DNA from 3 places in the [Enterobacter] lignolyticus SCF1 genome. Region 2 is predicted to be linked to each of the others. Evidence: predicted binding sites of a transcription regulator. Region 2 holds the regulator's gene; each other region holds the start of a gene.
The links. The regulator LexA, encoded in region 2, represses DNA repair genes until DNA is damaged. The targets are predictions, from matches to a motif close to TNCTGTATGTACATACAGNA.
Positions count from the first base shown of each region.

Region 1 (7,373 bases), 1.2 Mb from region 2:
TTCAGGATGCGGTGCAGGAGCTCTACCGCATGCTGCGCCCCGGCGGCGTGCTGGCGTTTACCACCCTGGCGGCGGATTCGCTGCCGGAACTCCGCCAGGCCTGGCGGGCGATCGACGAAAAGCCGCACGCCAATCGCTTTTTATCCCGCGAGGCGCTCGACAGCGCGCTGAGCGGGCTGCGCGGCGAATTTGCGCTACAGACGCTGAGCGTGCCGTTTGCCGATGCGCTGAGCGCCATGCGCTCGCTCAAAGGCATTGGCGCCACCCATCTGCACGAAGGACGCGCCAGCCGGACGTTGACCCGCAGCCGTTTGCAGCAGCTGCAGCTTGCCTGGCCGAAACAGCAGGGCGCCTGCCCGCTGACGTACCATATTTTTACAGGAGTGATGACACGTGACTGAACGTTATTTTGTCACCGGCACCGACACCGAGGTGGGGAAAACCGTCGCCAGCTGCGCGCTGCTGCAGGCGGCGAACCGCGCCGGAAAACGGACCGCGGGCTACAAACCGGTAGCCTCCGGCAGCGAAATGACCGCCGAGGGGCTACGCAATAGCGACGCGCTGGCGCTCCAGCGCAACAGCCGCCTGCCGCTCAGCTATGAGCAGGTGAACCCGTATACCTTTGCTGAACCCACCTCGCCGCACATCGTCGCCGCCGACGAACAGCGTCCTATCGAGGCGGCACGGCTCTCAGCCGGTTTACAGACGCTGAGCTCGCAGGCGGAGTGGGTGCTGGTGGAGGGCGCCGGGGGCTGGTTTACGCCGCTGTCGCCGACGTTGAGCTTTGCCGACTGGGTGGCGCAGGAGCGGCTGCCGGTTATCCTGGTGGTCGGCGTGAAGCTTGGCTGCATCAACCACGCGCTGCTGACCGCGCAGGCGGTGCGGCAGGCCGGGCTGCGGCTGGCCGGATGGGTCGCCAACGACGTGCAGGCGCCGGGCAAACGCCATGCGGAATACATGGCCACGCTGCAGCAGCTGATACCGGCGCCGCTGCTGGGGGAGATCCCCTGGCTGGGCGCGGAGGCTGAACGGCAGGATCTGGGGCAGTATCTGGATCTTGCAGTACTTAATACCAGCCTCTGACGTTTCTCTGATGCCGGGTGTTGTGCGCCTGGCATCATGCTTATGGATTGAAATGTGAGCAATATTCCATAACTGACCCCTTTCGCTTAGCTGATAAAAGTCAAAAAATAGCGATAAAAAATTTTTTGTCCTCATTCTTTCGGGTGAGTTTCGATTTGTGCGAGGGGCAGGGGATATGGGCTGCAGACAGTTATCCACTATTCCTGTGGATAACCTTGTGTATTAGAGTTAGAAAACACGTGGCATACGAGAGAATACGCGGCCTGCGACTAAATTGGTGCGAAACGCGGCTTTTAGGTATTTTATTTATTTATTAGTAAGTTAAATAAAAGCAATGCCTGTCAGAAAAGTGTCACCCGCTGACGCAAAAGATGCATCGCACGTCTTGACAAATGTTAAAGACGAAAAAAATTCTGGGGATAACCGCAAAGGGCTGGCGTTTTATCTTGCCGCAGCGAAAATTTCCCCGGCTTCTACGGGTCTCCTTTTCGGGTAACACGGATACCATAATACGCTACTGTTTTTTTATCCAGTATAATTTGTTGGCAAAATAGCGTCTGGCGAGTAGAATTAATCACCTGCTCGCTTATCCTTCATCAGGCCGCCATCCATGAGTAAACCGTTTACATTGCATTCCGCTTTCCGTCCTTCAGGCGATCAGCCTGAGGCTATTCGCCGCCTGGAAGAGGGGCTTGAAGACGGCCTCGCGCACCAGACGCTGCTTGGCGTGACGGGGTCGGGGAAGACGTTTACCATCGCCAATGTCATTAATAACCTGCAGCGGCCGACCATGGTGCTGGCGCCCAACAAAACGCTGGCGGCGCAGCTGTATGGCGAAATGAAGGAGTTTTTCCCTGAAAACGCGGTGGAGTACTTCGTTTCCTACTACGACTACTACCAGCCGGAAGCGTACGTGCCAAGCTCCGATACCTTCATCGAGAAGGACGCGTCGGTAAACGAGCACATCGAACAGATGCGCCTTTCGGCGACGAAAGCGCTGCTCGAGCGGCGGGACGTCGTGGTTGTGGCGTCGGTGTCCGCCATTTACGGCCTGGGCGACCCGGATCTGTACCTGAAAATGATGCTGCACATGACGGTCGGGATGATCATCGATCAGCGCGCTATTCTGCGTCGGCTGGCGGAGCTGCAGTACACCCGCAACGATCAGGCCTTCCAGCGCGGCACCTTCCGCGTGCGCGGCGAGGTGATCGATATTTTCCCGGCGGAATCGGACGATATCGCGCTGCGCGTTGAGCTGTTCGACGAGGAGGTTGAGCGCCTGTCGCTGTTCGACCCGCTCACCGGACATGTAGAGTCAACCATTCAGCGTTATACCATCTATCCGAAAACGCACTACGTGACCCCGCGTGAACGCATTCTGCAGGCGATGGAGGAGATCAAAGAGGAGCTGGTCGACCGGCGCAAAGTGCTGCTGGCGAACAACAAGCTGCTTGAAGAGCAGCGCCTGAGCCAGCGCACCCAGTTTGACCTTGAAATGATGAACGAGCTGGGCTACTGCTCGGGCATTGAAAACTACTCGCGCTTTCTGTCCGGCCGCGGCCCGGGCGAGCCGCCGCCGACGCTGTTCGACTACCTGCCTGCAGATGGCCTGCTGGTGATCGACGAATCGCATGTGACGATCCCGCAGATCGGCGGAATGTTCCGCGGCGACCGGGCGCGTAAAGAGACGCTGGTGGAGTACGGCTTTCGTCTGCCTTCGGCGCTGGATAACCGTCCGCTGAAATTTGAAGAGTTTGAAGCGCTGGCGCCGCAAACCATTTATGTTTCCGCGACGCCTGGCAACTATGAGCTGGAGAAATCCGGCGGCGAGGTGATTGACCAGGTGGTGCGTCCTACCGGTCTGCTCGATCCGATTATCGAAGTTCGCCCGGTTTCCACCCAGGTGGATGACCTGCTGTCCGAAATTCGCCTGCGCGCCGCCATCAACGAGCGCGTGCTGGTGACGACGCTGACCAAGCGCATGGCGGAAGATTTAACGGAATATCTTGAGGAGCACGGCGAGCGGGTTCGTTACCTGCACTCGGATATCGACACCGTTGAGCGGATGGAGATCATTCGCGACCTGCGCCTCGGCGAGTTTGACGTGCTGGTGGGCATCAACCTGCTGCGAGAAGGGCTGGATATGCCGGAAGTTTCGCTGGTGGCGATTCTGGATGCCGATAAAGAGGGCTTCCTGCGCTCCGAGCGCTCGCTGATTCAGACCATTGGACGCGCGGCGCGCAACGTCAACGGGAAGGCGATTCTGTACGGCGATAAAATTACGCCGTCGATGGCGAAAGCGATCGGCGAGACCGAGCGTCGTCGCGAGAAGCAGTCGCAGTACAATGAAGAACACGGCATCGTGCCGCAGGGTCTGAATAAGAAGGTGGTCGATATTCTGGCGCTCGGCGAGGGGCTGGCGAAAACGCGCGGCAAGGGCCGCGGGAAATCCCGTACGGCCGCGCAGACCGAGGCGGTGGAAAAAGCGCTGACGCCGAAAGCGCTGCAGCAAAAAATCCACGAGCTGGAAGGGCAGATGATGCAGCATGCGCAGAACCTCGAATTCGAGGAAGCCGCGCAGATCCGCGACCAGCTGCACCAGCTACGGGAGCTGTTTATCGTCGCATCCTGAAACGAAAAGAGCCTGTAATGACAGGCTCTTTCGGTTGACGGACTTTCACGCCGCGAGGGGTTTTAACGTAACCGCCGCGGAAATTTCACCCACGCGCGTGCGCCCGGCTCCGGCTTGCGGTTGTTCAAAAAGAACTGCGCATCGTGCAACTGGGCGATACGGGTCACAATGCTTAAGCCGAGCCCAATGCCGCCGTAGCGGCTGTCCATACGCACAAAGGCTTTGCTGAGCTCCCCGCTTTTGGCCTCGTCGATTCCCGGACCTTCGTCTTCGACGGCAAGCGATCCCGGCGAGACGCCGATCGTAATCACCGAGTTTTCCGGGCTGTAGCGATGGGCGTTTTCCACCAGATTGCGCAGCAGCACCCGCAGCAGCGTCGCGTCGCCGGACACCGTGACGTCGTTTACTCCGTCAGGCACCCGCAGCGTTTGCCCGCGATGGGCCAGCATCGTTTCCAGCTCGCCCTGAATCGGTAAAACGACGTCGGCGATTAGCATGACCTGCTGATAGCTTCCCGCGGAAAAGGATTGTCCAACCCGCGCCAGCTGCAGCAGCTGCGTAATGCTGTCGGTCATCTGGTCGAGACGTTGCAGCAACGGCTCGACCTTCACGCCGTGCACTTTAGCCATCAGCTCCAGATGCAGCTTCAGGCCCGCCAGCGGGGTGCGCAGCTCGTGCGCCACGTCGGCGGTAAACATGCGCTCGCGGTCCAGCGTCAGATTAAGCCGCTCAACCAGCTGGTTGATGGCGGCGGTCACCGCGTCCACTTCGCTGACCGACTCCGGCAGGGTGATGGGCTGCAGGTTGTCCGGCGTGCGGCTGTTCAGCTCCTGCTGGAGATCGTAGAGCGGGCGGGTGATGCGCTTGACCGCCTGCAGGCTTATCCACAGCGCCAGGCCGATAATCAGCAGGCTGGGAATCAGCAGGCTCGCCACCGCTTCACGCACCTCATGCTCAATGTGCTTGCGGTTGTTGTGCCCGTGGATAGCGCTTTCGACCAGCAGCTGGATCTGCTCTTTGCTCTCATGCCACAGCCAGAACACGCTGATAAGCTGGCAGACCAGCAGGATAGTCGCGATGGTCAGCAGAAGCTGGCGACGCATCGTCCATTTTTCACGGGCAGAAGGCAGCTTCACTTACTCAACGTCTCCGGATTTCACCAGCATATAGCCAAACCCGCGTACGGTGCGGATCCGCGATTTGCCAATCTTATCGCGCAGGTTATGGATATGGACTTCCAGGGTGTTGGTGGACGGTTCGTTATCCCAGCTATAAATATCGTTGTAGAGGATTTCCCGGTGTACCGGACTGCCGGCCTTGGCCATCAGGCGCGACAGCAGGGCGTACTCCTTCGGCGTCAGCTCAAGCTGGGTCTCCTCCAGCCAGACCTGGCGACGGGTGACGTTGATGCGGATATTGCCGACGCTGATTTCGTTATCGCCCTGATTGTTGTGACGGCGCAGCAGCGCGCGGACGCGGGCGTTGAGTTCTTCCAGAGCGAACGGTTTCACCAGATAGTCGTCAGCGCCGGTGTCGAGGCCCTCAATACGGTCATTGACGGTATCCCGGGCGGTCAGGATCAGAACCGGCAGGGAGAATTTCTCCCGGCGAATACGGCTGAGAAAATCCAGCCCGTCTTCGTCCGGCAGCCCGAGATCCAGCACCATCAGGCTGTAGTGGCTGTTCGCCAGGCACAGCGCCGCCTCGTGCGCGGTGGTGACGCCATCGCACACATACCCTTCGCTCTGCATCGCCAGAATGAGTCCTTGCAGCAGTAGCGAATCGTCTTCAACAACCAGCACTTTCATTTCTATTTATGCTCCTCTGCACGGCGCGATAATGTCATCGCTCGCCTGATATTCCCGGGTGCTGACCCCCAGTATACCTAACATGGTTGAGAAAAGATTATCCTGAGAGTACGCATTCTCGGCGGCGCGCTTCTTCAGGCACGAGTAATTAACGCCGTAGCGCTGCTGGTAATCGTCAGACAGCCAGATAAGCATCGGCACGTGTTTTTGCGTGTCCGGCGCGATTGACCACGGCAGGCCGTGCAGATAGACGCCGTTTTCCCCCAGCGACTCGCCGTGATCCGAGAGGTACACCAGGCTTGTGGTGAACTGCGCCTGCCGTGACTGCAGCAGCTTAATGGCCTTATCGACAACGTAATCGACGTTGACAATGGTGTTGTCGTAGGTGTTGACCAGCTGCTGCTGCGTACAGGTCTGGATTTCATTGCTGTCGCAGGTTGGGGTAAAGGTCTGCTGTTCCGGGCGATAGCGGTTGTAGTAGGTCGGGCCGTGGCTGCCGATGGTGTGCAGGACGATAACGCCGTCGCCTTTCAGGTTGTCGATGTACGTTTCCAGACCGTGGAACAGCACGTCGTCGTGGCATTCGCCGTCGATACACATGCCGGGCAGATTGAGGGCCGTCATATCCTGATGCGGTACGCGGTCGCAGGCGCCTTTGCAGCCGCCGTCGTTTTCGTTCCACAGCACCTTAACGCCGGCGCGCTGGATGACGTCCAGCAGCCCTTCCTGATGCTGCGCCAGCTCTTCGTCGTAGCGGGCGCGCGGCATGTTGGAGAACATGCAGGGAACGGAGACCGCCGTGGCGGTGCCGCAGGAGGTGGTTTTCGGGAAGTAAACCACGTTGTCCTTGGCCAGCCGCGGGGTGGTGTTGCGGGAATAGCCGCCGAGCGAGAAGTTTTCCGCCCGCGTGGTTTCCCCCACCACCAGAATCGTCAGGTTGCGGCGCGGGCCGCTCTTCATTTCGGGGCGCTGGGTAGCGTCTTCACCGATTCGGATCAGCGGCTGGTTCGCCATCTGGTGGTGCGAATACCAGGAGTTAGCGGCGACGATGCTGTTCGACGGGTTCAGGGATTTCACCAGCTCTTTGTTGTTGCGAAACAGCGAGGCGTAATCTTTATAAAACAGCAGGGCGACAACCACGATGAGCAGCGCAGAAACGCCGATGCTTCCCGCGCGAAAGGCGATGCTGCGCCAGGCCCGCGCCGGCTTCTTCATTTTGATCCACCAGGCAAGAGCGACCGCCAGCATGCCGGAAAGCAGGATGACGACGACCATTTTGGTCGACATCAGCGCAAAGCTTTCGGCCGGGGTGGTGTCGATGATGTTGGTTATCATCCCGCGATCGATAATCACGCCGAAGGTTAAGATAAAGTACTGCGCGGCGGCGCTTACCAGGATGAACAGGGTGATCAGCAGGCGATCGAGCCAGAAAAATGAGGCCAGGGTGATAAGAATATTGATGACGCTGAAGGCCACGACCGGCATCGAGAGAAAGACCAGCGCGTTATGCAGCGAGTCCACCGGCAGCAGCGCGAAGGCCTGTTTGTAAAACGCGATATTCAGAAAGAGTGCGATATAAAGGGCAAAAAGAACCAAATAGGTCAAACGCCCAAGCGCCGGACGGCGCAGGCAAAATAGAGACATCACATGAGTCCTGCATAAAATGATGCCGGTATGATGACGGCCGTTTTTTAAGACAACCTTAAGATTTTAAGCTGAGCCATCGTCCGTCACCTTCGGCAGGAAACTGCGTTTACCCCAGCAACTGAATCGCGTCTTCCAGCGCCTTGCGCAGCAGGTGGCGATCGTGGCGGTAGCGAATATCGCGGGCCTCGAGCGGCCGCTGGATG
Region 1 covers NC_014618.1:3,240,506-3,247,878, reverse strand. The annotation lists gene bioC (malonyl-ACP O-methyltransferase BioC) at 1-401, shown strand, start outside; gene bioD (dethiobiotin synthase) at 394-1,083, shown strand; gene uvrB (excinuclease ABC subunit UvrB) at 1,694-3,715, shown strand; gene pmrB (two-component system sensor histidine kinase PmrB) at 3,778-4,845, opposite strand; gene pmrA (two-component system response regulator PmrA) at 4,852-5,523, opposite strand; gene eptA (phosphoethanolamine transferase EptA) at 5,530-7,167, opposite strand; gene yvcK (uridine diphosphate-N-acetylglucosamine-binding protein YvcK) at 7,277-7,373, opposite strand, start outside.
Region 1: the regulator LexA is predicted to act here: its motif matches at 1,599-1,618, upstream of uvrB (excinuclease ABC subunit UvrB).

Region 2 (7,373 bases):
GCCGCCACCGCCAGCAGCAGCCACGGCAGCAGCTTGAGCGTAAGCGCAAATAGCCCGCCGACAAACATCACCACCGTCGCCACCACCATAGCGGCGAGAATCCCCAGCAGAGAGACGCCCGTCACCAGCAGCATGACAAAAAACCCAATAATAAACAGTAGCTCCAGCATGGTTTTCTCCCAACCTTGATAAATCGCTTATGGATGAGCTATTACAAGAACCGTGCCAAAGTTAACATATTGAATATCAAGAAAAACGCCTCGCAGATATTCGCAAGGCGTGGTGAATTTGACGATTAAGTGGTGAAAAATTAACGACGGTTTTCCACCAGCTGCAGCGCCTGCTCCAGCACGTTGATGTCCGCGCCGGCTTTATGGGCGTTTTCGCTGAGGTAGCGGCGCCACTGCCGCGCGCCCGGAATTCCCTGGAACAGGCCCAGCATGTGGCGGGTGATATGTCCCAGGTAAGTGCCGTTGCTCAGCTCGCGCTCAATATACGGGTACATGGCACGCACCACGGCGATCGGGTCGGCATCGGCCGCGCTGGCGCCGAAAATCTCGCGATCCACCGTCGCCAGTATGCCCGGGTTCTGGTACACCTCGCGGCCAACCATCACGCCGTCCATATGCTGCAGATGCGCCTTCGCCTCGGCCAGCGATTTGATGCCGCCGTTAATCGACATCGTCAGGTGCGGAAAATCGCGTTTCAGCTGATAGACCCGCGGGTAATCCAGCGGCGGGATCTCCCGGTTCTCTTTCGGGCTTAGCCCGGACAGCCAGGCCTTGCGGGCATGGATGATAAACATCTCGCACTCGCCGCGGCCGGAAACGGTGTTAATAAATTCGCAGAGGAATTCGTAGCTGTCCTGATCGTCGATGCCGATACGGGTTTTGACCGTCACCGGAATCGACGCCGCGTCGCGCATCGCCTTCACGCAGTCCGCCACCAGCTGCGCATTGCCCATCAGGCAGGCGCCGAACATGCCGTTCTGCACGCGGTCCGACGGGCAGCCGACGTTGAGGTTGATTTCATCGTACCCGCGCGCCTGCGCAAGCTTCGCGCACTGTGCCAGCGCCGCCGGATCGCTGCCGCCGAGCTGCAGCGCAACCGGATGCTCCTCCTCGCTATAGGCCAGATAATCGCCTTTCCCGTGAATGATCGCCCCGGTGGTGACCATCTCGGTGTACAGCAGCGTCTGGCGCGACAGCAGGCGCAGGAAGTAACGACAATGCCTGTCCGTCCAGTCGAGCATCGGCGCAACAGAGAAGCGGTGTGCAGGAAAAACGGGGGATTGTGTTTCTGGCAGCATGGCGAAGTAATAAGCATCCGGTAAAAAAGGGGCGCTACTATAGCACAGGCTCAAAAAGGATACGATTTACGTCTCTACAGGTAGCGCCAGGATCAGCCGATCAGCCTCAGGTAAACCTGAATTAAAGCCGCCCGGTCCTGAACAAGCCGGGCATTTCTGCAGAAATGCCCGGCATCAGCTTTGCCTTCACGCTTACTTTCGCGACGGTTTCCCGTCATGAGGGCCAAAAAACTGCGGCGGATGATCCACCCAGCGGTCTTCCCGGGTCGCGGCATACTCCGGATTCAGCGGGTAATAAATCCGGTTATATTTTTTGTTCGCCTCCCCCACGACCAGAAGCCGCACCTCCTCCAGCGTGTTGTTGATGAAGGTATGGCACACCCCGGTTCCCGCCGGAAAACCGACGCTGTCGCCCGGCTCCAGCTGCCAGAGATAGCCGTTGATCCATGCCTGCGGACGCCCCTCCAGCACGTAGATAAACTCTTCCTCGTCGCTTTCCGCATGGGGATACGAGGTGCGGCGCCCCGGCGGCAGGCGCTCATGATGAATACCAAGACGCATCAGCCCAAGCCGACGCGCCAGCGGCGCGCCGATGGACATCAGCTCACGGCTGTCGGCATAGCGCGAATCATCCGCGTCTTCCAGTTCACGCCAGTGGCGAATACAGTCCGGTCTTTTCATGACTTTATTCCTGGATGTTGAGATGCGTCAGGTATAGCACACCCGGCGGGTTCTCGGTGTTTTTGGGATAACATGATAAAGTAAGGGTTTACTTCCACCGATCTGAGGACGTTCATGGAAAAGACCCCATCGCAGGACCTGCTCGCACAGGCTGAAAAGCTGTGCGCTCAACGCGGCGTGCGTCTGACACCGCAGCGTCTCGAAGTTCTACGCTTGATGAGCCTGCAGCAGGGCGCCATCAGCGCTTACGATCTCCTCGATCTGCTCAAAGTCAGCGAGCCGCAGGCAAAGCCCCCGACGGTGTATCGTGCGCTGGAATTTCTGCTGGAGCAAGGCTTTGTCCATAAGGTGGAGTCCACTAACAGCTATGTGCTGTGCCACCTCTTCGATAAGCCGTCTCATACCTCCGCCATGTTTATCTGCGACCGCTGCGGCGTGGTGAAAGAGGAAGCCGCTGAGGGCGTGGAAGACATTATGCATATGCTGGCCGCCCGCATGGGGTTTGCGCTGCGCCACAACGTGATTGAAGCGCATGGCCTGTGCGCGCAGTGCGTTGAAGTGGAAGCCTGCCGTTCTCAGGACTGCTGCGGGCACGACCACACCATTCAGGTTAAGAAAAAGCCGCGCTAAGGCCTGCGGCGGCGTAGCGCCACCGCCAGCCCGTTACGAAAACCAGCTATCGCGCCGCCAGTGCCGACGCCAGATCCATGCCAGCGACATCCCGCGCAGGGCAAGAAAGACGGTCAGCGACAGCCATAGCCCATGGTTGCCGAGCGCCGGGACGCTCAGCAGCGTCAGGGCAAACCCCACCGCCGCAATCGCCATACTGTTACGCATCTCCGCCCCTCGCGTGGCGCCGATAAACATGCCGTCCAGCAGGTAGCACCAGACGCCGATCACCGGCAGCACCATCTGCCAGAAAACGTAGCGGTCCGCCAGTTGGCGCAGTTCCGCAAGCGAGGTCAGCAGGGCGACGATGTGCTCGCCGGCGATGGCATAGACCCCGGCAAACGCCAGCGCCACAATGCCCGCCTGTCGGCAGGCCGCGTTCCACACGTGCAGCAGCTGGCTGCCGTCGCGGGCGCCGTAGGCCTGTCCTGAATGGGCCTCCACCGCAAAGGCAAAGCCGTCGAGGGCGTAGGCGGTAAAGGTCAGCATCGTCATCAGAACCGCATTGACCGCTACGATATCGGGGCCCAGGCGCGCGCCGAACACCGTCAACGCGCCAAAGCACAGCTGCAGCAGCAGGGAACGCAGCATGATGTCGCGGTTGAGCGCCAGCAGGCGACGGAAGTTGCCGCGCCACGTCGTTTTCAGCATCGTCACGCTGATGCCGCGCAGGGTCATCACCCGCCGTACCATCAGCAGACCGATGAAGAAGGTCGCGTACTCGGCGCAGACGGTCGCCAGCGCGGCGCCCTGCACGTTCATATGCAGCCCCATCACCAGCCAGAGGTCGAGCGCAATGTTAAGCACGTTGCCCACCACCAGCAGGATAACCGGCGCCCGGGCGTACTGTACGCCGAGCAGCCAGCCAAGCAGCACCAGATTAGCCAGAGAGGCCGGGGCGCTGAGCCAGCGGATTTCAAGAAAGCGTCTGGCCTGCTCCAGCACCGCATCGCTGCCGCCCACAATATGCAGCGCCAGCTCAATCAGCGGCGTACGCAGCAGGACGATCGCCGCCCCGGCGCCCAGCGCCAGCAGCAGCGGCTGGATCAGCGCCCGCGCCAGGCGCAGAGGGTCTCGCGCACCAAACGCCTGAGCGGTTAATCCCGTGGTGCTCATACGCAGGAACAGCAGCAGCATAAACAGGAAACTGGTCGCCGTTGCGCCAATGGCAACGCCGCCCAGGTACACCGGGCTGTCGAGATGGCCGATCACGGCGGTATCCACCAGGCCAAGCAGCGGTACGGTGATGTTGGAGAAAATCATCGGCAGCGCGAGGCGCCATAACGCTTTATCCGCAGGGGTAAACAGCGACATGGAGAAAACCTGTGGTGATCAGAAATCGCGGCGGCGCCAGGAAAAGCGCCGCCGGAGAAGGGAGGAAATTACAGCCACTCGCCGTTGCGAATCACGCCGACCGCCAGTCCTTCGATGGAGAAATTATGCTGACGCAGATCGACCACAATCGGGGAAAACTCGCTGTTTTCCGGCAGCAGTTCCACGACGCTGCCCTGCTTTTTCAGACGCTTCACGGTAACTTCATCGTCGATACGCGCGACGACGACCTGGCCGTTACGCACGTCCTGCGTTTTATGTACCGCCAGCAGATCGCCGTCGAGGATGCCGATATCCTTCATCGACATGCCGCTTACGCGCAGCAGGAAGTCCGCGCTGGGTTTGAACATCGCCGGGTCGACCTGGTAGTGACCCTCAATGTGCTGCTGCGCCAGCAGCGGTTCACCCGCGGCGACGCGCCCCACCAGCGGCAGCCCTTCTTCCTCTTCCGTCAGCAGACGGATCCCGCGGGAAGCGCCGGAAACGATTTCAATTGCGCCTTTACGCGCCAGCGCTTTCAGATGCTCTTCAGCAGCGTTCGGGGAGCGGAACCCCAGACGCTGCGCGATTTCCGCACGCGTGGGTGGCATCCCCGTCTGGCTGATGTGATCCCGGATGAGATCAAACACCTCTTGCTGCCTGGTCGTTAACGCTTTCATTCCGCCCCCTGGGTGTATATACAGTTATGCTGTGAGTATATACAGTTAACGGCGAATTTGGAACCACAAAACGCATAAAAAACCAGACGTTTGCGCAATTCCACGAGCCTTATCGCAAATGTGGCCAGAGAAGCGTGCCCCAGGTGATGAGGGCGATAAAAATCGACAGCAGCACCGCCGCCGACCCCATATCCTTAGCGCGCCCCGACAGCTCATGGCGTTCGGAACCGATGCGATCGACCACCGCTTCAATCGCACTATTGAGAATTTCCACTATCATCACCAGAAGCACAGAGCCAATCAGCAGCACGCGCGTAATGGCGTCGACATCCAGCCAGCACGCGATAATGACGGCGATGACGGCCACGGTGCCCTCCTGACGGAATGCGGCTTCGTTTTTCCACGCGGCGCGGAATCCCTGCCAGGAATAGCCTGCCGCTTTGATGATTCGGGTAAGCCCGGTGGTATCATTTGCCATCAAAAAACCCTTTTTTCATATTTAGCGTCAATGTCACTTTGCATCAAACGCGGTAGAACAGAAATCCTGCGCACTTTCTGTTATCCTTGCGGCGCATTTGCATGATTAACCAGAGGCTTTACATCGTTTATGTCTGGCTGGCCACGAATTTACTACAAATTACTGAATTTACCATTAAGCGTGCTGGTAAAAAGCAAGTCCATTCCGGCGGAACCTGCCCCGGAGCTTGGGCTCGATACGTCACGCCCTATTATGTACGTTCTGCCGTATAACTCGAAGGCGGACCTACTGACGCTGCGCGCCCAATGCCTGGCGCACGACCTCCCCGACCCGCTGGAACCGCTGGAAATCGACGGCACCGTGCTGCCGCGTCATATTTTCATCCATGGCGGACCGCGCGTGTTTACCTGGTACACGCCGAAAGAAGAGTCCATCAAGCTGTTCCATGACTACCTGGATCTGCATCGCAGCAATCCGAATCTGGACGTGCAGATGGTGCCGGTTTCGGTAATGTTCGGCCGCTCGCCGGGTCGTGAAAAAGGCGAGGTCAACCCGCCGCTGCGCATACTCAACGGCATCCAGAAATTCTTCGCCGTCACCTGGCTTGGCCGCGACAGCTTTGTCCGCTTCTCGCCGTCGGTGTCGCTGCGCTGGATGGCCACCGAACACGGCACTGATAAAACGATAGCCCAGAAGCTGGCGCGCGTCGCGCGTATGCACTTTGCCCGTCAGCGTCTGGCGGCAGTAGGCCCGCGCCTGCCGGCGCGTCAGGACCTGTTCAATAAGCTGCTGGCGTCGAAAGCCATCGCCCGCGCCGTAGAAGACGAAGCGCGCAGCAAGAAAATCTCCCATGAGAAAGCGCAGCAAAACGCCGTGGCGCTGATGGAAGAGATCGCCGCCAACTTCTCCTATGAGATGATTCGCCTGACCGACCGCGTGCTGGGCTTTACCTGGAACCGTCTGTACCAGGGGATCAACGTCCATAACGCCGAGCGCGTGCGCCAGCTGGCCCACGACGGCCACGAGATTGTCTATGTGCCCTGCCACCGCAGCCATATGGACTACCTGCTGCTCTCCTACGTGCTCTATCACCAGGGGCTGGTGCCGCCGCATATCGCCGCCGGCATCAACCTGAACTTCTGGCCCGCCGGGCCGATTTTCCGCCGCCTGGGCGCGTTCTTTATTCGCCGCACCTTTAAGGGCAACAAGCTCTACTCCACCGTTTTTCGCGAGTATCTGGGCGAGCTGTTCAGCCGCGGCTACTCCGTGGAGTATTTTGTCGAGGGCGGCCGCTCCCGTACCGGGCGTCTGCTGGATCCGAAAACCGGCACCCTGTCTATGACCATCCAGGCGATGCTGCGCGGCGGCACCCGCCCAATCACCCTCGTGCCTATCTACATCGGCTACGAACACGTGATGGAAGTGGGCACCTACGCCAAAGAACTGCGCGGCGCGACGAAAGAGAAAGAGAGCCTGCCGCAGATGCTGCGCGGCTTAAGCAAGCTGCGCAACCTCGGCCAGGGCTACGTCAACTTCGGCGAACCTATGCCACTGATGACCTGGCTCAACCACCACGTTCCGGAGTGGCGCGAGTCTATCGACCCGATTGAAGCCATTCGTCCGGCCTGGCTGACCCCGACGGTCAACAGCATTGCCGCCGATCTGATGGTGCGTATCAACAACGCCGGGGCGGCGAACGCCATGAACCTGTGCTGTACCGCCCTGCTCGCCTCCCGCCAGCGTTCGCTGACCCGCGAGCAGCTGACGCAGCAGCTGGAGTGCTATCTGCAGCTGATGCGCAACGTGCCATACTCGACGGACTCCACGGTTCCGACGGCGACCGCCAGCGCGCTTATCGATCACGCGCTGCAGATGAACAAGTTCGAAGTCGAGAAAGACACCATCGGCGATATCATCATTCTGCCGCGCGAGCAGGCGGTGCTGATGACCTACTATCGCAACAACATCGCGCATATGCTGATTCTGCCGTCGCTGCTGGCGGCTATCGTCACCCAGCATCGCCACATTTCCCGCGAAAGCATGCTGCGCCATGTGGAAACGCTCTATCCGATGCTGAAAGCCGAGCTGTTCCTGCGCTGGGACACCGCGGAGCTGGCGGGCGTTATCGACATGCTGATTGCGGAAATGCAGCGCCAGGAGCTTATCTCGCTGCATGATGACGAGGTGCGGATCAACCCGTCGCACTCCCGCTCCCTGCAGCTGCTGGCCGCAGGCGCTCGCGAGA
Region 2 covers NC_014618.1:4,437,053-4,444,425, forward strand. The annotation lists gene pspG (envelope stress response protein PspG) at 1-170, opposite strand, end outside; gene dusA (tRNA dihydrouridine(20/20a) synthase DusA) at 311-1,309, opposite strand; gene ENTCL_RS20590 (cupin domain-containing protein) at 1,502-1,990, opposite strand; gene zur (zinc uptake transcriptional repressor Zur) at 2,105-2,620, shown strand; gene dinF (MATE family efflux transporter DinF) at 2,654-3,973, opposite strand; gene lexA (transcriptional repressor LexA) at 4,042-4,650, opposite strand; gene ENTCL_RS20610 (diacylglycerol kinase) at 4,760-5,128, opposite strand; gene plsB (glycerol-3-phosphate 1-O-acyltransferase PlsB) at 5,258-7,373, shown strand, end outside.

Region 3 (7,373 bases), 2.2 Mb from region 2:
GGATGTCGCTGATGCCGTTCGCGCAGATCGCCACGCGCATCGGCGGCGCCTCGACGGTGATCGCCGCCACGCTGCTGCTGGGCTGGGTGGTTTAAGCCCGCGTGCAGGCAAAAAAAACGGTGAAAGCGCCAGGCTTTCACCGTCTTACTGAAGGGACAGGTAATTACTCAGCGGTTTTCTGCTCGCCCATCACTTTCAGCTTTTTGGAGATGTCGCGACGCTCTTTGGACAGCTCAGCGTTTTTGATGATGTAGTCATCAACGCGGTCTTCATAGTCGGTCTTCATGCTGACGATGATGCCCTGGATCGCCTCAACGCTCATCCCAGGCTTGATGTAGTCACTCAGGTTGTCGAGCAGCAGAACACGTTTCTGGTTGTCACGGATCTTTTTCTCAACGTCCTGAATTTCACGCTGCAGCTTGTTCTTACGGCGGAACAGACGAACAAACTCCAGTACGTCCTGGAACGAAGGTTTGGTTGTTTCCATTTTTACACCCCTAATGATTGAGATTCGGATTCGTAAAGCCATCGCGTAGGGTAAACATAACTGTTCGCGGCGGCTGATGACAATGGTTTTTGCTTTGGGTTTATCATAACCCTAAATACAGCTGAATCGAAACAAGCAGACGGTAAACCGCAGCCATATGAGCGTTATTTGCGCAACGCCCGGCAAATCAGATGCGACAGCAGCTCCAGCTGCCGCGCCAGCTCCATACTTAGCCATACGTAGCCGTGGATCGGCGTCTCGGACAGATTATCTCCCTGATACTCCCCCACCAGCTGGCGCAGCTCGGCGACAATCTCATTGAGCTTTTCATTGTTCGCCAGAATCGGCTGCGGGTTGCCTTCATACAGCGCATGGGCGATGGTCAGCAGCGTCTGCTGGGTCATCTGCTGCATATCGCGCAGCGTCTGGGCGTTGAGCATCACGTAGTGGCTGCCGCGCGACGCCCAGTAGGCGTTGATTTGCAGCTCCAGCATACAGACCAGGTTGCGGCTGACGGTTTGAATTCCCTCGAAAATTGCCTTCTGGATGTGCGTCTCTTTGCTGGCCGGGGTGATAAACCCGCGCATTTTCACCACGTCATTGAGGGCTTTCTGGATATATCGCTCCAGGCGCGGGCGCTCAAGCAGGTTGGGCGAAAAGCCCGCCTGGTACAGGCGGTTCAGTTCAGTGACGTAGCTCGCCATCTGGATGCGCCAGTGCAGAAACGCGCGCTGCGGCCAGATGCCGGTAAACAGCATCGCCAGCAGCGAACCGAAAATCACGTCGCCGGAGCGCCACAGCGCGGTGTGCATATCCCCCGCTGGCGCCCCCACCACCACCGCCAGAGTAATGCCGATCAGCAGCGCCTGATAGGGCTTTTTGCCGAGCGCCAGCCAGCCGCAGAGAAACATCGCCACGGCGCACCAGACGATCATCAGCGGCAGGGAAATCAGTTCGAGTTTTAGCGCCACCAGCCCGAGCGCGGAGCCGAGGATCGTCCCGCCGATACGCTCGAAGGCGCGCGGCACCACGTTGCCCCAGAACGAAATAGGCCCCATGATCACGACAATCGTGATCAGGGGCCACGTCCCTTCCGGAACATCAAGCAGGCGAATCAGTAAAAATGTCAGAACGAACGCCAGCGCAATGCGCACCCCGTGAACCACACGGTAGTGGCGATACAAGCGAATTTCAAAAGGACTGAGTGATTTATCGGCGCGCACACCCACTCTCCGGCCGGACTAAAAGCACAATTGTATCCGTTTTTCTGCTACACGGATCACGTGAGTGTAAATAACCATTAAATACCAATGGCTATTGGCGTTACCCCGCCCGACGGGACACCGCGATATACATTTCGATATCCCAGTAGCCGTCCTGATTACCGTCATTCAGATAGCGCTCAAAGCACGGTTTTGCCGCCATCTCCCAGGCCGTATCCGCAAGCACGCTGCCGAAGAACTGGTACCATGGGGTGGCGAAATCATGATTCACGACCCGCGCGCTGGCGACCGCATACTCGCCGCCGGACACCTGCGTCAGCATCACGCCCTCGCTGTTGGCCGGGATCTGAAAACCGGGTTCTACGGTCACCACCGTGTCGCAGCGCAGTTTTTCCGCCGGCACCTCGTCGGGGTTATCGTAATAGACCGCCAGCCACTCTTTCGCCGGAATGTCCCGGCCGTCAACCCACATCATTAGCTGTTCAAAACCTTGTTTTACCGTCTGTTCCCATGGGCCAACCATGTGAAAACCGGCCACGACACGCTGTTGTTCCTGTCTGATGCTGTATTCCATAAAGCCTCCGCATGTGAAGATTACTGTATAAATATACATATGAAATGTAGCAAAGCCATGTCAATGTAGTATGTGCGGTATTTCACAGAACGGAAAAGGGAAACGCCCCAAAAAAAGGGGCGTTTCGTCAGGCGCTGTGGTGCAGCCAGTCGCTAAAGCGGGAGAAAATGCCGCCTTTATTGACGCTTTCCAGCGTCACCAGCGGCCAGTGGGCGACCACCTTATCGCGATCGTACAGCTGGATTTCGCCCACGCGCTGATGCGCGGCGATGGGAGCATCAAGCTCTTTCGCGTCGAGGACATATTTAGCTTTGATGTTCGGCACTTCGGCTTTCGGCAACGCCAGCCAGAAATCCTGATCGGTGCCGAGGCGGATCTGCTCTTTGTCGCCGTACCAGATGCGCTCGCTGCCGACCTGTTTGCCGCTGTGCAGGATCTGGACGGTGTCGAAGTTCTGCTGGCCCCAGTGCAGCAGCTTGCGCGCCTGCTCTTCGCGGCCTTTTGCGCTTTCCGCGCCCATGACCACCGCGATCAGGCGGCGCTCGCCGTCTACCGCCGAAGCGATCAGGTTAAAGCCCGCTCCCGACGTGTGGCCGGTCTTCAGCCCGTCCACGTTCATGGTTTTATCCCACAGCAGGCCATTACGGTTTTGCTGGGTGATGCCGTTCCAGGTCAGGCTCTTTTCGCTGTACATGTGGTAGAAATCAGGCTCGCCGTGGATGATCGCGCGGGAAAGCACCGCCAGATCGTAGGCGGAGCTGTGCTGCCCCGGCGCATCAAGACCGTGCACCGTTTCAAAGTGGGTATCCTTCAGCCCCAGCTTCTGCACATAGCCGTTCATCAGCTGCACAAACTGCGGCTGGCCGCCCGCGACGTAATCCGCCAGCGCCACGCAGGCGTCGTTGCCGGAGTCAACGATAAGCCCGCGGCTCAGGTCGCGCACCGTCAGGCGATCGCCGGGTTTGAGGAACATCAGCGACGAGCCGTCAAACACCGGGTTCCCTTTCGCCCAGGCGTCGTGCCCTACGGTCACCATATCGTCCGGCGTGATTTTGCGGCTGTCGATAGCGCGATCGACCACGTAGCCGGTCATCAGCTTGGTTAAGCTGGCGGGATTGCGCTGCTGGTGTTCGTTGCCTGCCGTTAAGATTTGGCCGGTAGTGTAATCCATCAGCACCCATGCCCCAGCCTGAATGGCCGGCGGCGATACCGTGATGGGAAGCGCGTCTGCGGCAAATGCGCAGGAAATGCCCGAAGCGAGCAAAGATACAGCAATAAACATACGGCCTTTCAACAGCATATCCTCAACTTTCATCAATTCGCCGTCCTTTTTACGGGACTTACGCTTTACTGACAGCGTTAAATTGCAAGAAAGTATGACAACTCCTGCCGCAGGCGGCAGCGGAATCACCGCCTTACCCTTCTGATGGCGCGCCAAATCGTTTACCATGCTGGGTTCACGCGCATACGGATGACTGACAGACAATGCAAGAGACGCAATCGCCGCCTGGATTCCTTTTCCACGACTACGAAACCTTCGGCACCAGCCCGTCGCTGGACCGCCCCGCCCAGTTCGCCGCCCTTCGCACCGACGGTGATTTCAACGTCATCGGCGAGCCGGAAGTGTTCTACTGCAAACCGGCGGATGACTACCTGCCGCAGCCGCAGGCGGTGCTGATAACCGGCATTACGCCGCAGGAGGCGCTGGCCAAAGGGGAAAACGAAGCGGCCTTCGCCCGTCGCATTCATGCGCTGTTCACGGTGCCGAAAACCTGCGTTGTCGGCTACAACAACGTGCGCTTTGACGACGAAGTCACCCGCAATATCTTCTACCGCAATTTTTACGATCCTTACGCCTGGAGCTGGCAGAACCATAACTCGCGCTGGGACCTGCTGGACGTGATGCGCGCCTGCTACGCCCTGCGTCCGGAAGGGATCAACTGGCCGGAAAATGAGGACGGGCTGCCGAGCTTTCGCCTTGAGCACCTGACCCGCGCCAACGGCATTGAGCACAGCAACGCCCACGATGCGATGGCCGACGTATACGCCACCATCGCCATGGCGCAGCTGGTGAAATCGCGCCAGCCGCGGCTGTTTGACTACCTCTATACGTATCGCAATAAGAACAAGCTGGCGACGCTGATTGACGTGCCGCAGATGAAGCCGCTGGTGCATGTCTCCGGTATGTTTGGCGCATGGCGCGGGAATACCAGCTGGATAGCGCCGCTGGCCTGGCATCCGGATAACCGCAACGCGGTGATTGTGGTCGATCTGGCGGGCGACATGTCGCCGCTGCTTGAGCTGACGGCGGACGAGCTGCGCGATCGTCTGTATACCGCGAAGGCCAGTCTCGGCGATCTCGCCGCCGTACCGGTCAAGCTGGTGCACCTCAACAAATGCCCGGTGCTGGCCCAGGCGAATACCCTGCGCCCGGAAGATGCCGACCGTCTGGGCATTAACCGCCAGCAGTGTCTCGATAACCTGAAGCTGCTGCGAGACAACCCGCAGGTCCGCGACAAAGTGGTGGCGATTTTCGCCGACGCGGCGCCGTTTGTACCGTCGCAGAACGTGGATGCGCAGCTCTACAACGGCTTTTTCAGCGATGCGGATCGCGCGGCGATGAAAATCCTGCTGGAAACCGAACCGCGCAATCTGCCGGCGCTGGATTTGACCTTTGCCGATACGCGTATTGAAAAGCTGCTGTTCAACTACCGGGCGCGCAACTTCCCGGGCACCCTTGACGACGCCGAGCAGCAGCGCTGGCTGCAGCATCGCCGCGAGGTGTTCACCCCCGAGTTTTTACAGGCCTACGCCGATGAGCTGCAGCTGCTCAGCCAGCAGTATGCAGAGGATAAGGCGAAGCTCGCGCTGCTGAAAACGCTGTGGCAGTACGCGCAGGATATTGTCTGAGACAGGAGTATGTCCGGGCGGCGTCCCTGCTGCCCGGAGAAGGCGTTACGCTTTCGCGCGGCTGGCGATGATCGCCTCCGCCACAGTGCGCGGCGCTTCAGCATAGTGATGAAACTCCATGCTGTAGGTCGCCCGGCCCTGGGACATGGAACGTAGCGTGGTGGAGTAGCCAAACATCTCGGCAAGCGGCACGTCAGCGCGAATAATCTGGCTGCCGTAGCGCTCCTCCATGCCCTGCACCATCCCGCGACGCGACGAAAGATCGCCCATAATGTTGCCGGCATACGCCTCCGGCGTTTCCACTTCCACATGCATCACCGGCTCGAGAATCACCGGTTCGGCCCTGCGCGCCCCCTCCTTGAAGCCGAAAATCGCCGCCATGCGGAACGCCATTTCCGACGAGTCGACGTCGTGGTATGAGCCAAAGGTCAGCGTCGCCTTGACGTCGACGACCGGGTAGCCAGCCAGCACGCCGGTGCCCATCGCCTCACGCAGCCCTTTTTCCACCGACGGAATGTACTCGCGCGGCACCACGCCGCCCTTGGTGGCGTCCTCAAACGCAAAGCCGCTGCCAGGCTCCCGCGGCTCAAGGGTCAGCACCACGTGGCCGTACTGCCCTTTACCGCCGGACTGACGGACGAATTTCCCCTCGATGTCCCTGACGGTCTTACGCAGCGTTTCGCGATAGGTGACCTGCGGGCGGCCAATATTGGCCTCCACGCCAAACTCGCGCTTCATGCGGTCGACGATGATTTCTAGATGCAGCTCGCCCATCCCGGAAATAATGGTCTGCCCGGACTCCTCATCGGTATGCAGGCGGAACGACGGGTCCTCCGACGCCAGCCGCTGCAGAGCAATGCCCATTTTCTCCTGATCCGCTTTGGTTTTCGGCTCAATGGCGAGCGAAATCACCGGCTCCGGAAACTCCATCCGTTCAAGCGTTATCACCGCATTCGGATCGCACAGGGTGTCGCCGGTGGTCACATCCTTCAGGCCAACGCAGGCGGCGATATCCCCGGCGTGCAGCTCCTCCACGTCGTGCCTGTCGTTGGCGTGCATCAGCACGATGCGCCCGATACGCTCCTTCTTCTCCTTAACCGGGTTATACACCGCATCGCCTTTTTTCAGCACGCCGGAGTAGACGCGGATAAAGGTCAGCTGGCCGACGTAGGGATCGGTCATCAGCTTGAACGCCAGCGCCGAAAACGGCTCTTCATCGCCGGGATGACGCTCGTCGGGCCGCCCTTTCTCGTCCACGCCGTCGATGGCCGGAATATCGCGCGGCGAGGGCATCAGCTCAACCACCGCATCGAGCATGCGCTGCACGCCTTTATTCTTAAACGCGCTGCCGCACAGGACCGGCTGGATCTCGCCGCCGACGGTGCGCTTACGCAGCCCCGCGACGATTTCCTCCTCGCTCAGGTCGCCGGTTTCCAGATATTTATCCATCAGCGCGTCGCTGGCCTCCGCCGCCGCCGAGACCATTTTCTCCCGCCACTGCTGCGCGGTGGCGAGCAGCGCGTCCGGCACCGGCGCGTAGCTGAAGGTCATCCCCTGGGTGGCGTCGTCCCAGTAAATAGCGCGCATGCGGGCAAGATCCACCACGCCGACGAAATGCTCCTCGCTGCCGATTGGAATCACAATCGGTACCGGGTTGGCCTTCAGACGGTCAATCATCATCTGCACGACGCGGAAAAAATCGGCGCCGGGGCGGTCCATTTTATTGACGAACGCCAGCCGGGGAACATGGTACTTGTTGGCCTGACGCCACACGGTTTCCGATTGCGGCTGCACGCCGCCCACGGAGTCGTACACCATCACCGCGCCGTCCAGCACGCGCATGGATCGCTCCACCTCAATGGTGAAATCCACGTGGCCGGGGGTATCGATAATGTTGATGCGGTGCGGCTCAAAGCTCCGGTCCATGCCGGGCCAGAAGCAGCTGACCGCCGCCGAGGTGATGGTGATTCCACGCTCCTGCTCCTGCGCCATCCAGTCGGTCGTTGCAGCGCCATCGTGTACTTCGCCCATCTTGTGGCTCATTCCGGTGTAAAACAGAATGCGCTCAGTGGTCGTGGTTTTACCGGCATCGATATGCGCGGAGATACCGATGTTGCGATAACGTTCGAGAGGGATGGGTCGGGGCATGATGCGTCCTTAGTCGTTTTGACTGTCAGTT
Region 3 covers NC_014618.1:1,793,263-1,800,635, reverse strand. The annotation lists gene ENTCL_RS08390 (2-hydroxycarboxylate transporter family protein) at 1-95, shown strand, start outside; gene ENTCL_RS08385 (DUF496 family protein) at 164-487, opposite strand; gene ENTCL_RS08380 (FUSC family protein) at 652-1,710, opposite strand; gene sbmC (DNA gyrase inhibitor SbmC) at 1,811-2,284, opposite strand; gene dacD (serine-type D-Ala-D-Ala carboxypeptidase DacD) at 2,412-3,584, opposite strand; gene sbcB (exodeoxyribonuclease I) at 3,770-5,194, shown strand; gene fusA (elongation factor G) at 5,240-7,342, opposite strand.
Region 3: the regulator LexA is predicted to act here: its motif matches at 2,306-2,325, upstream of sbmC (DNA gyrase inhibitor SbmC).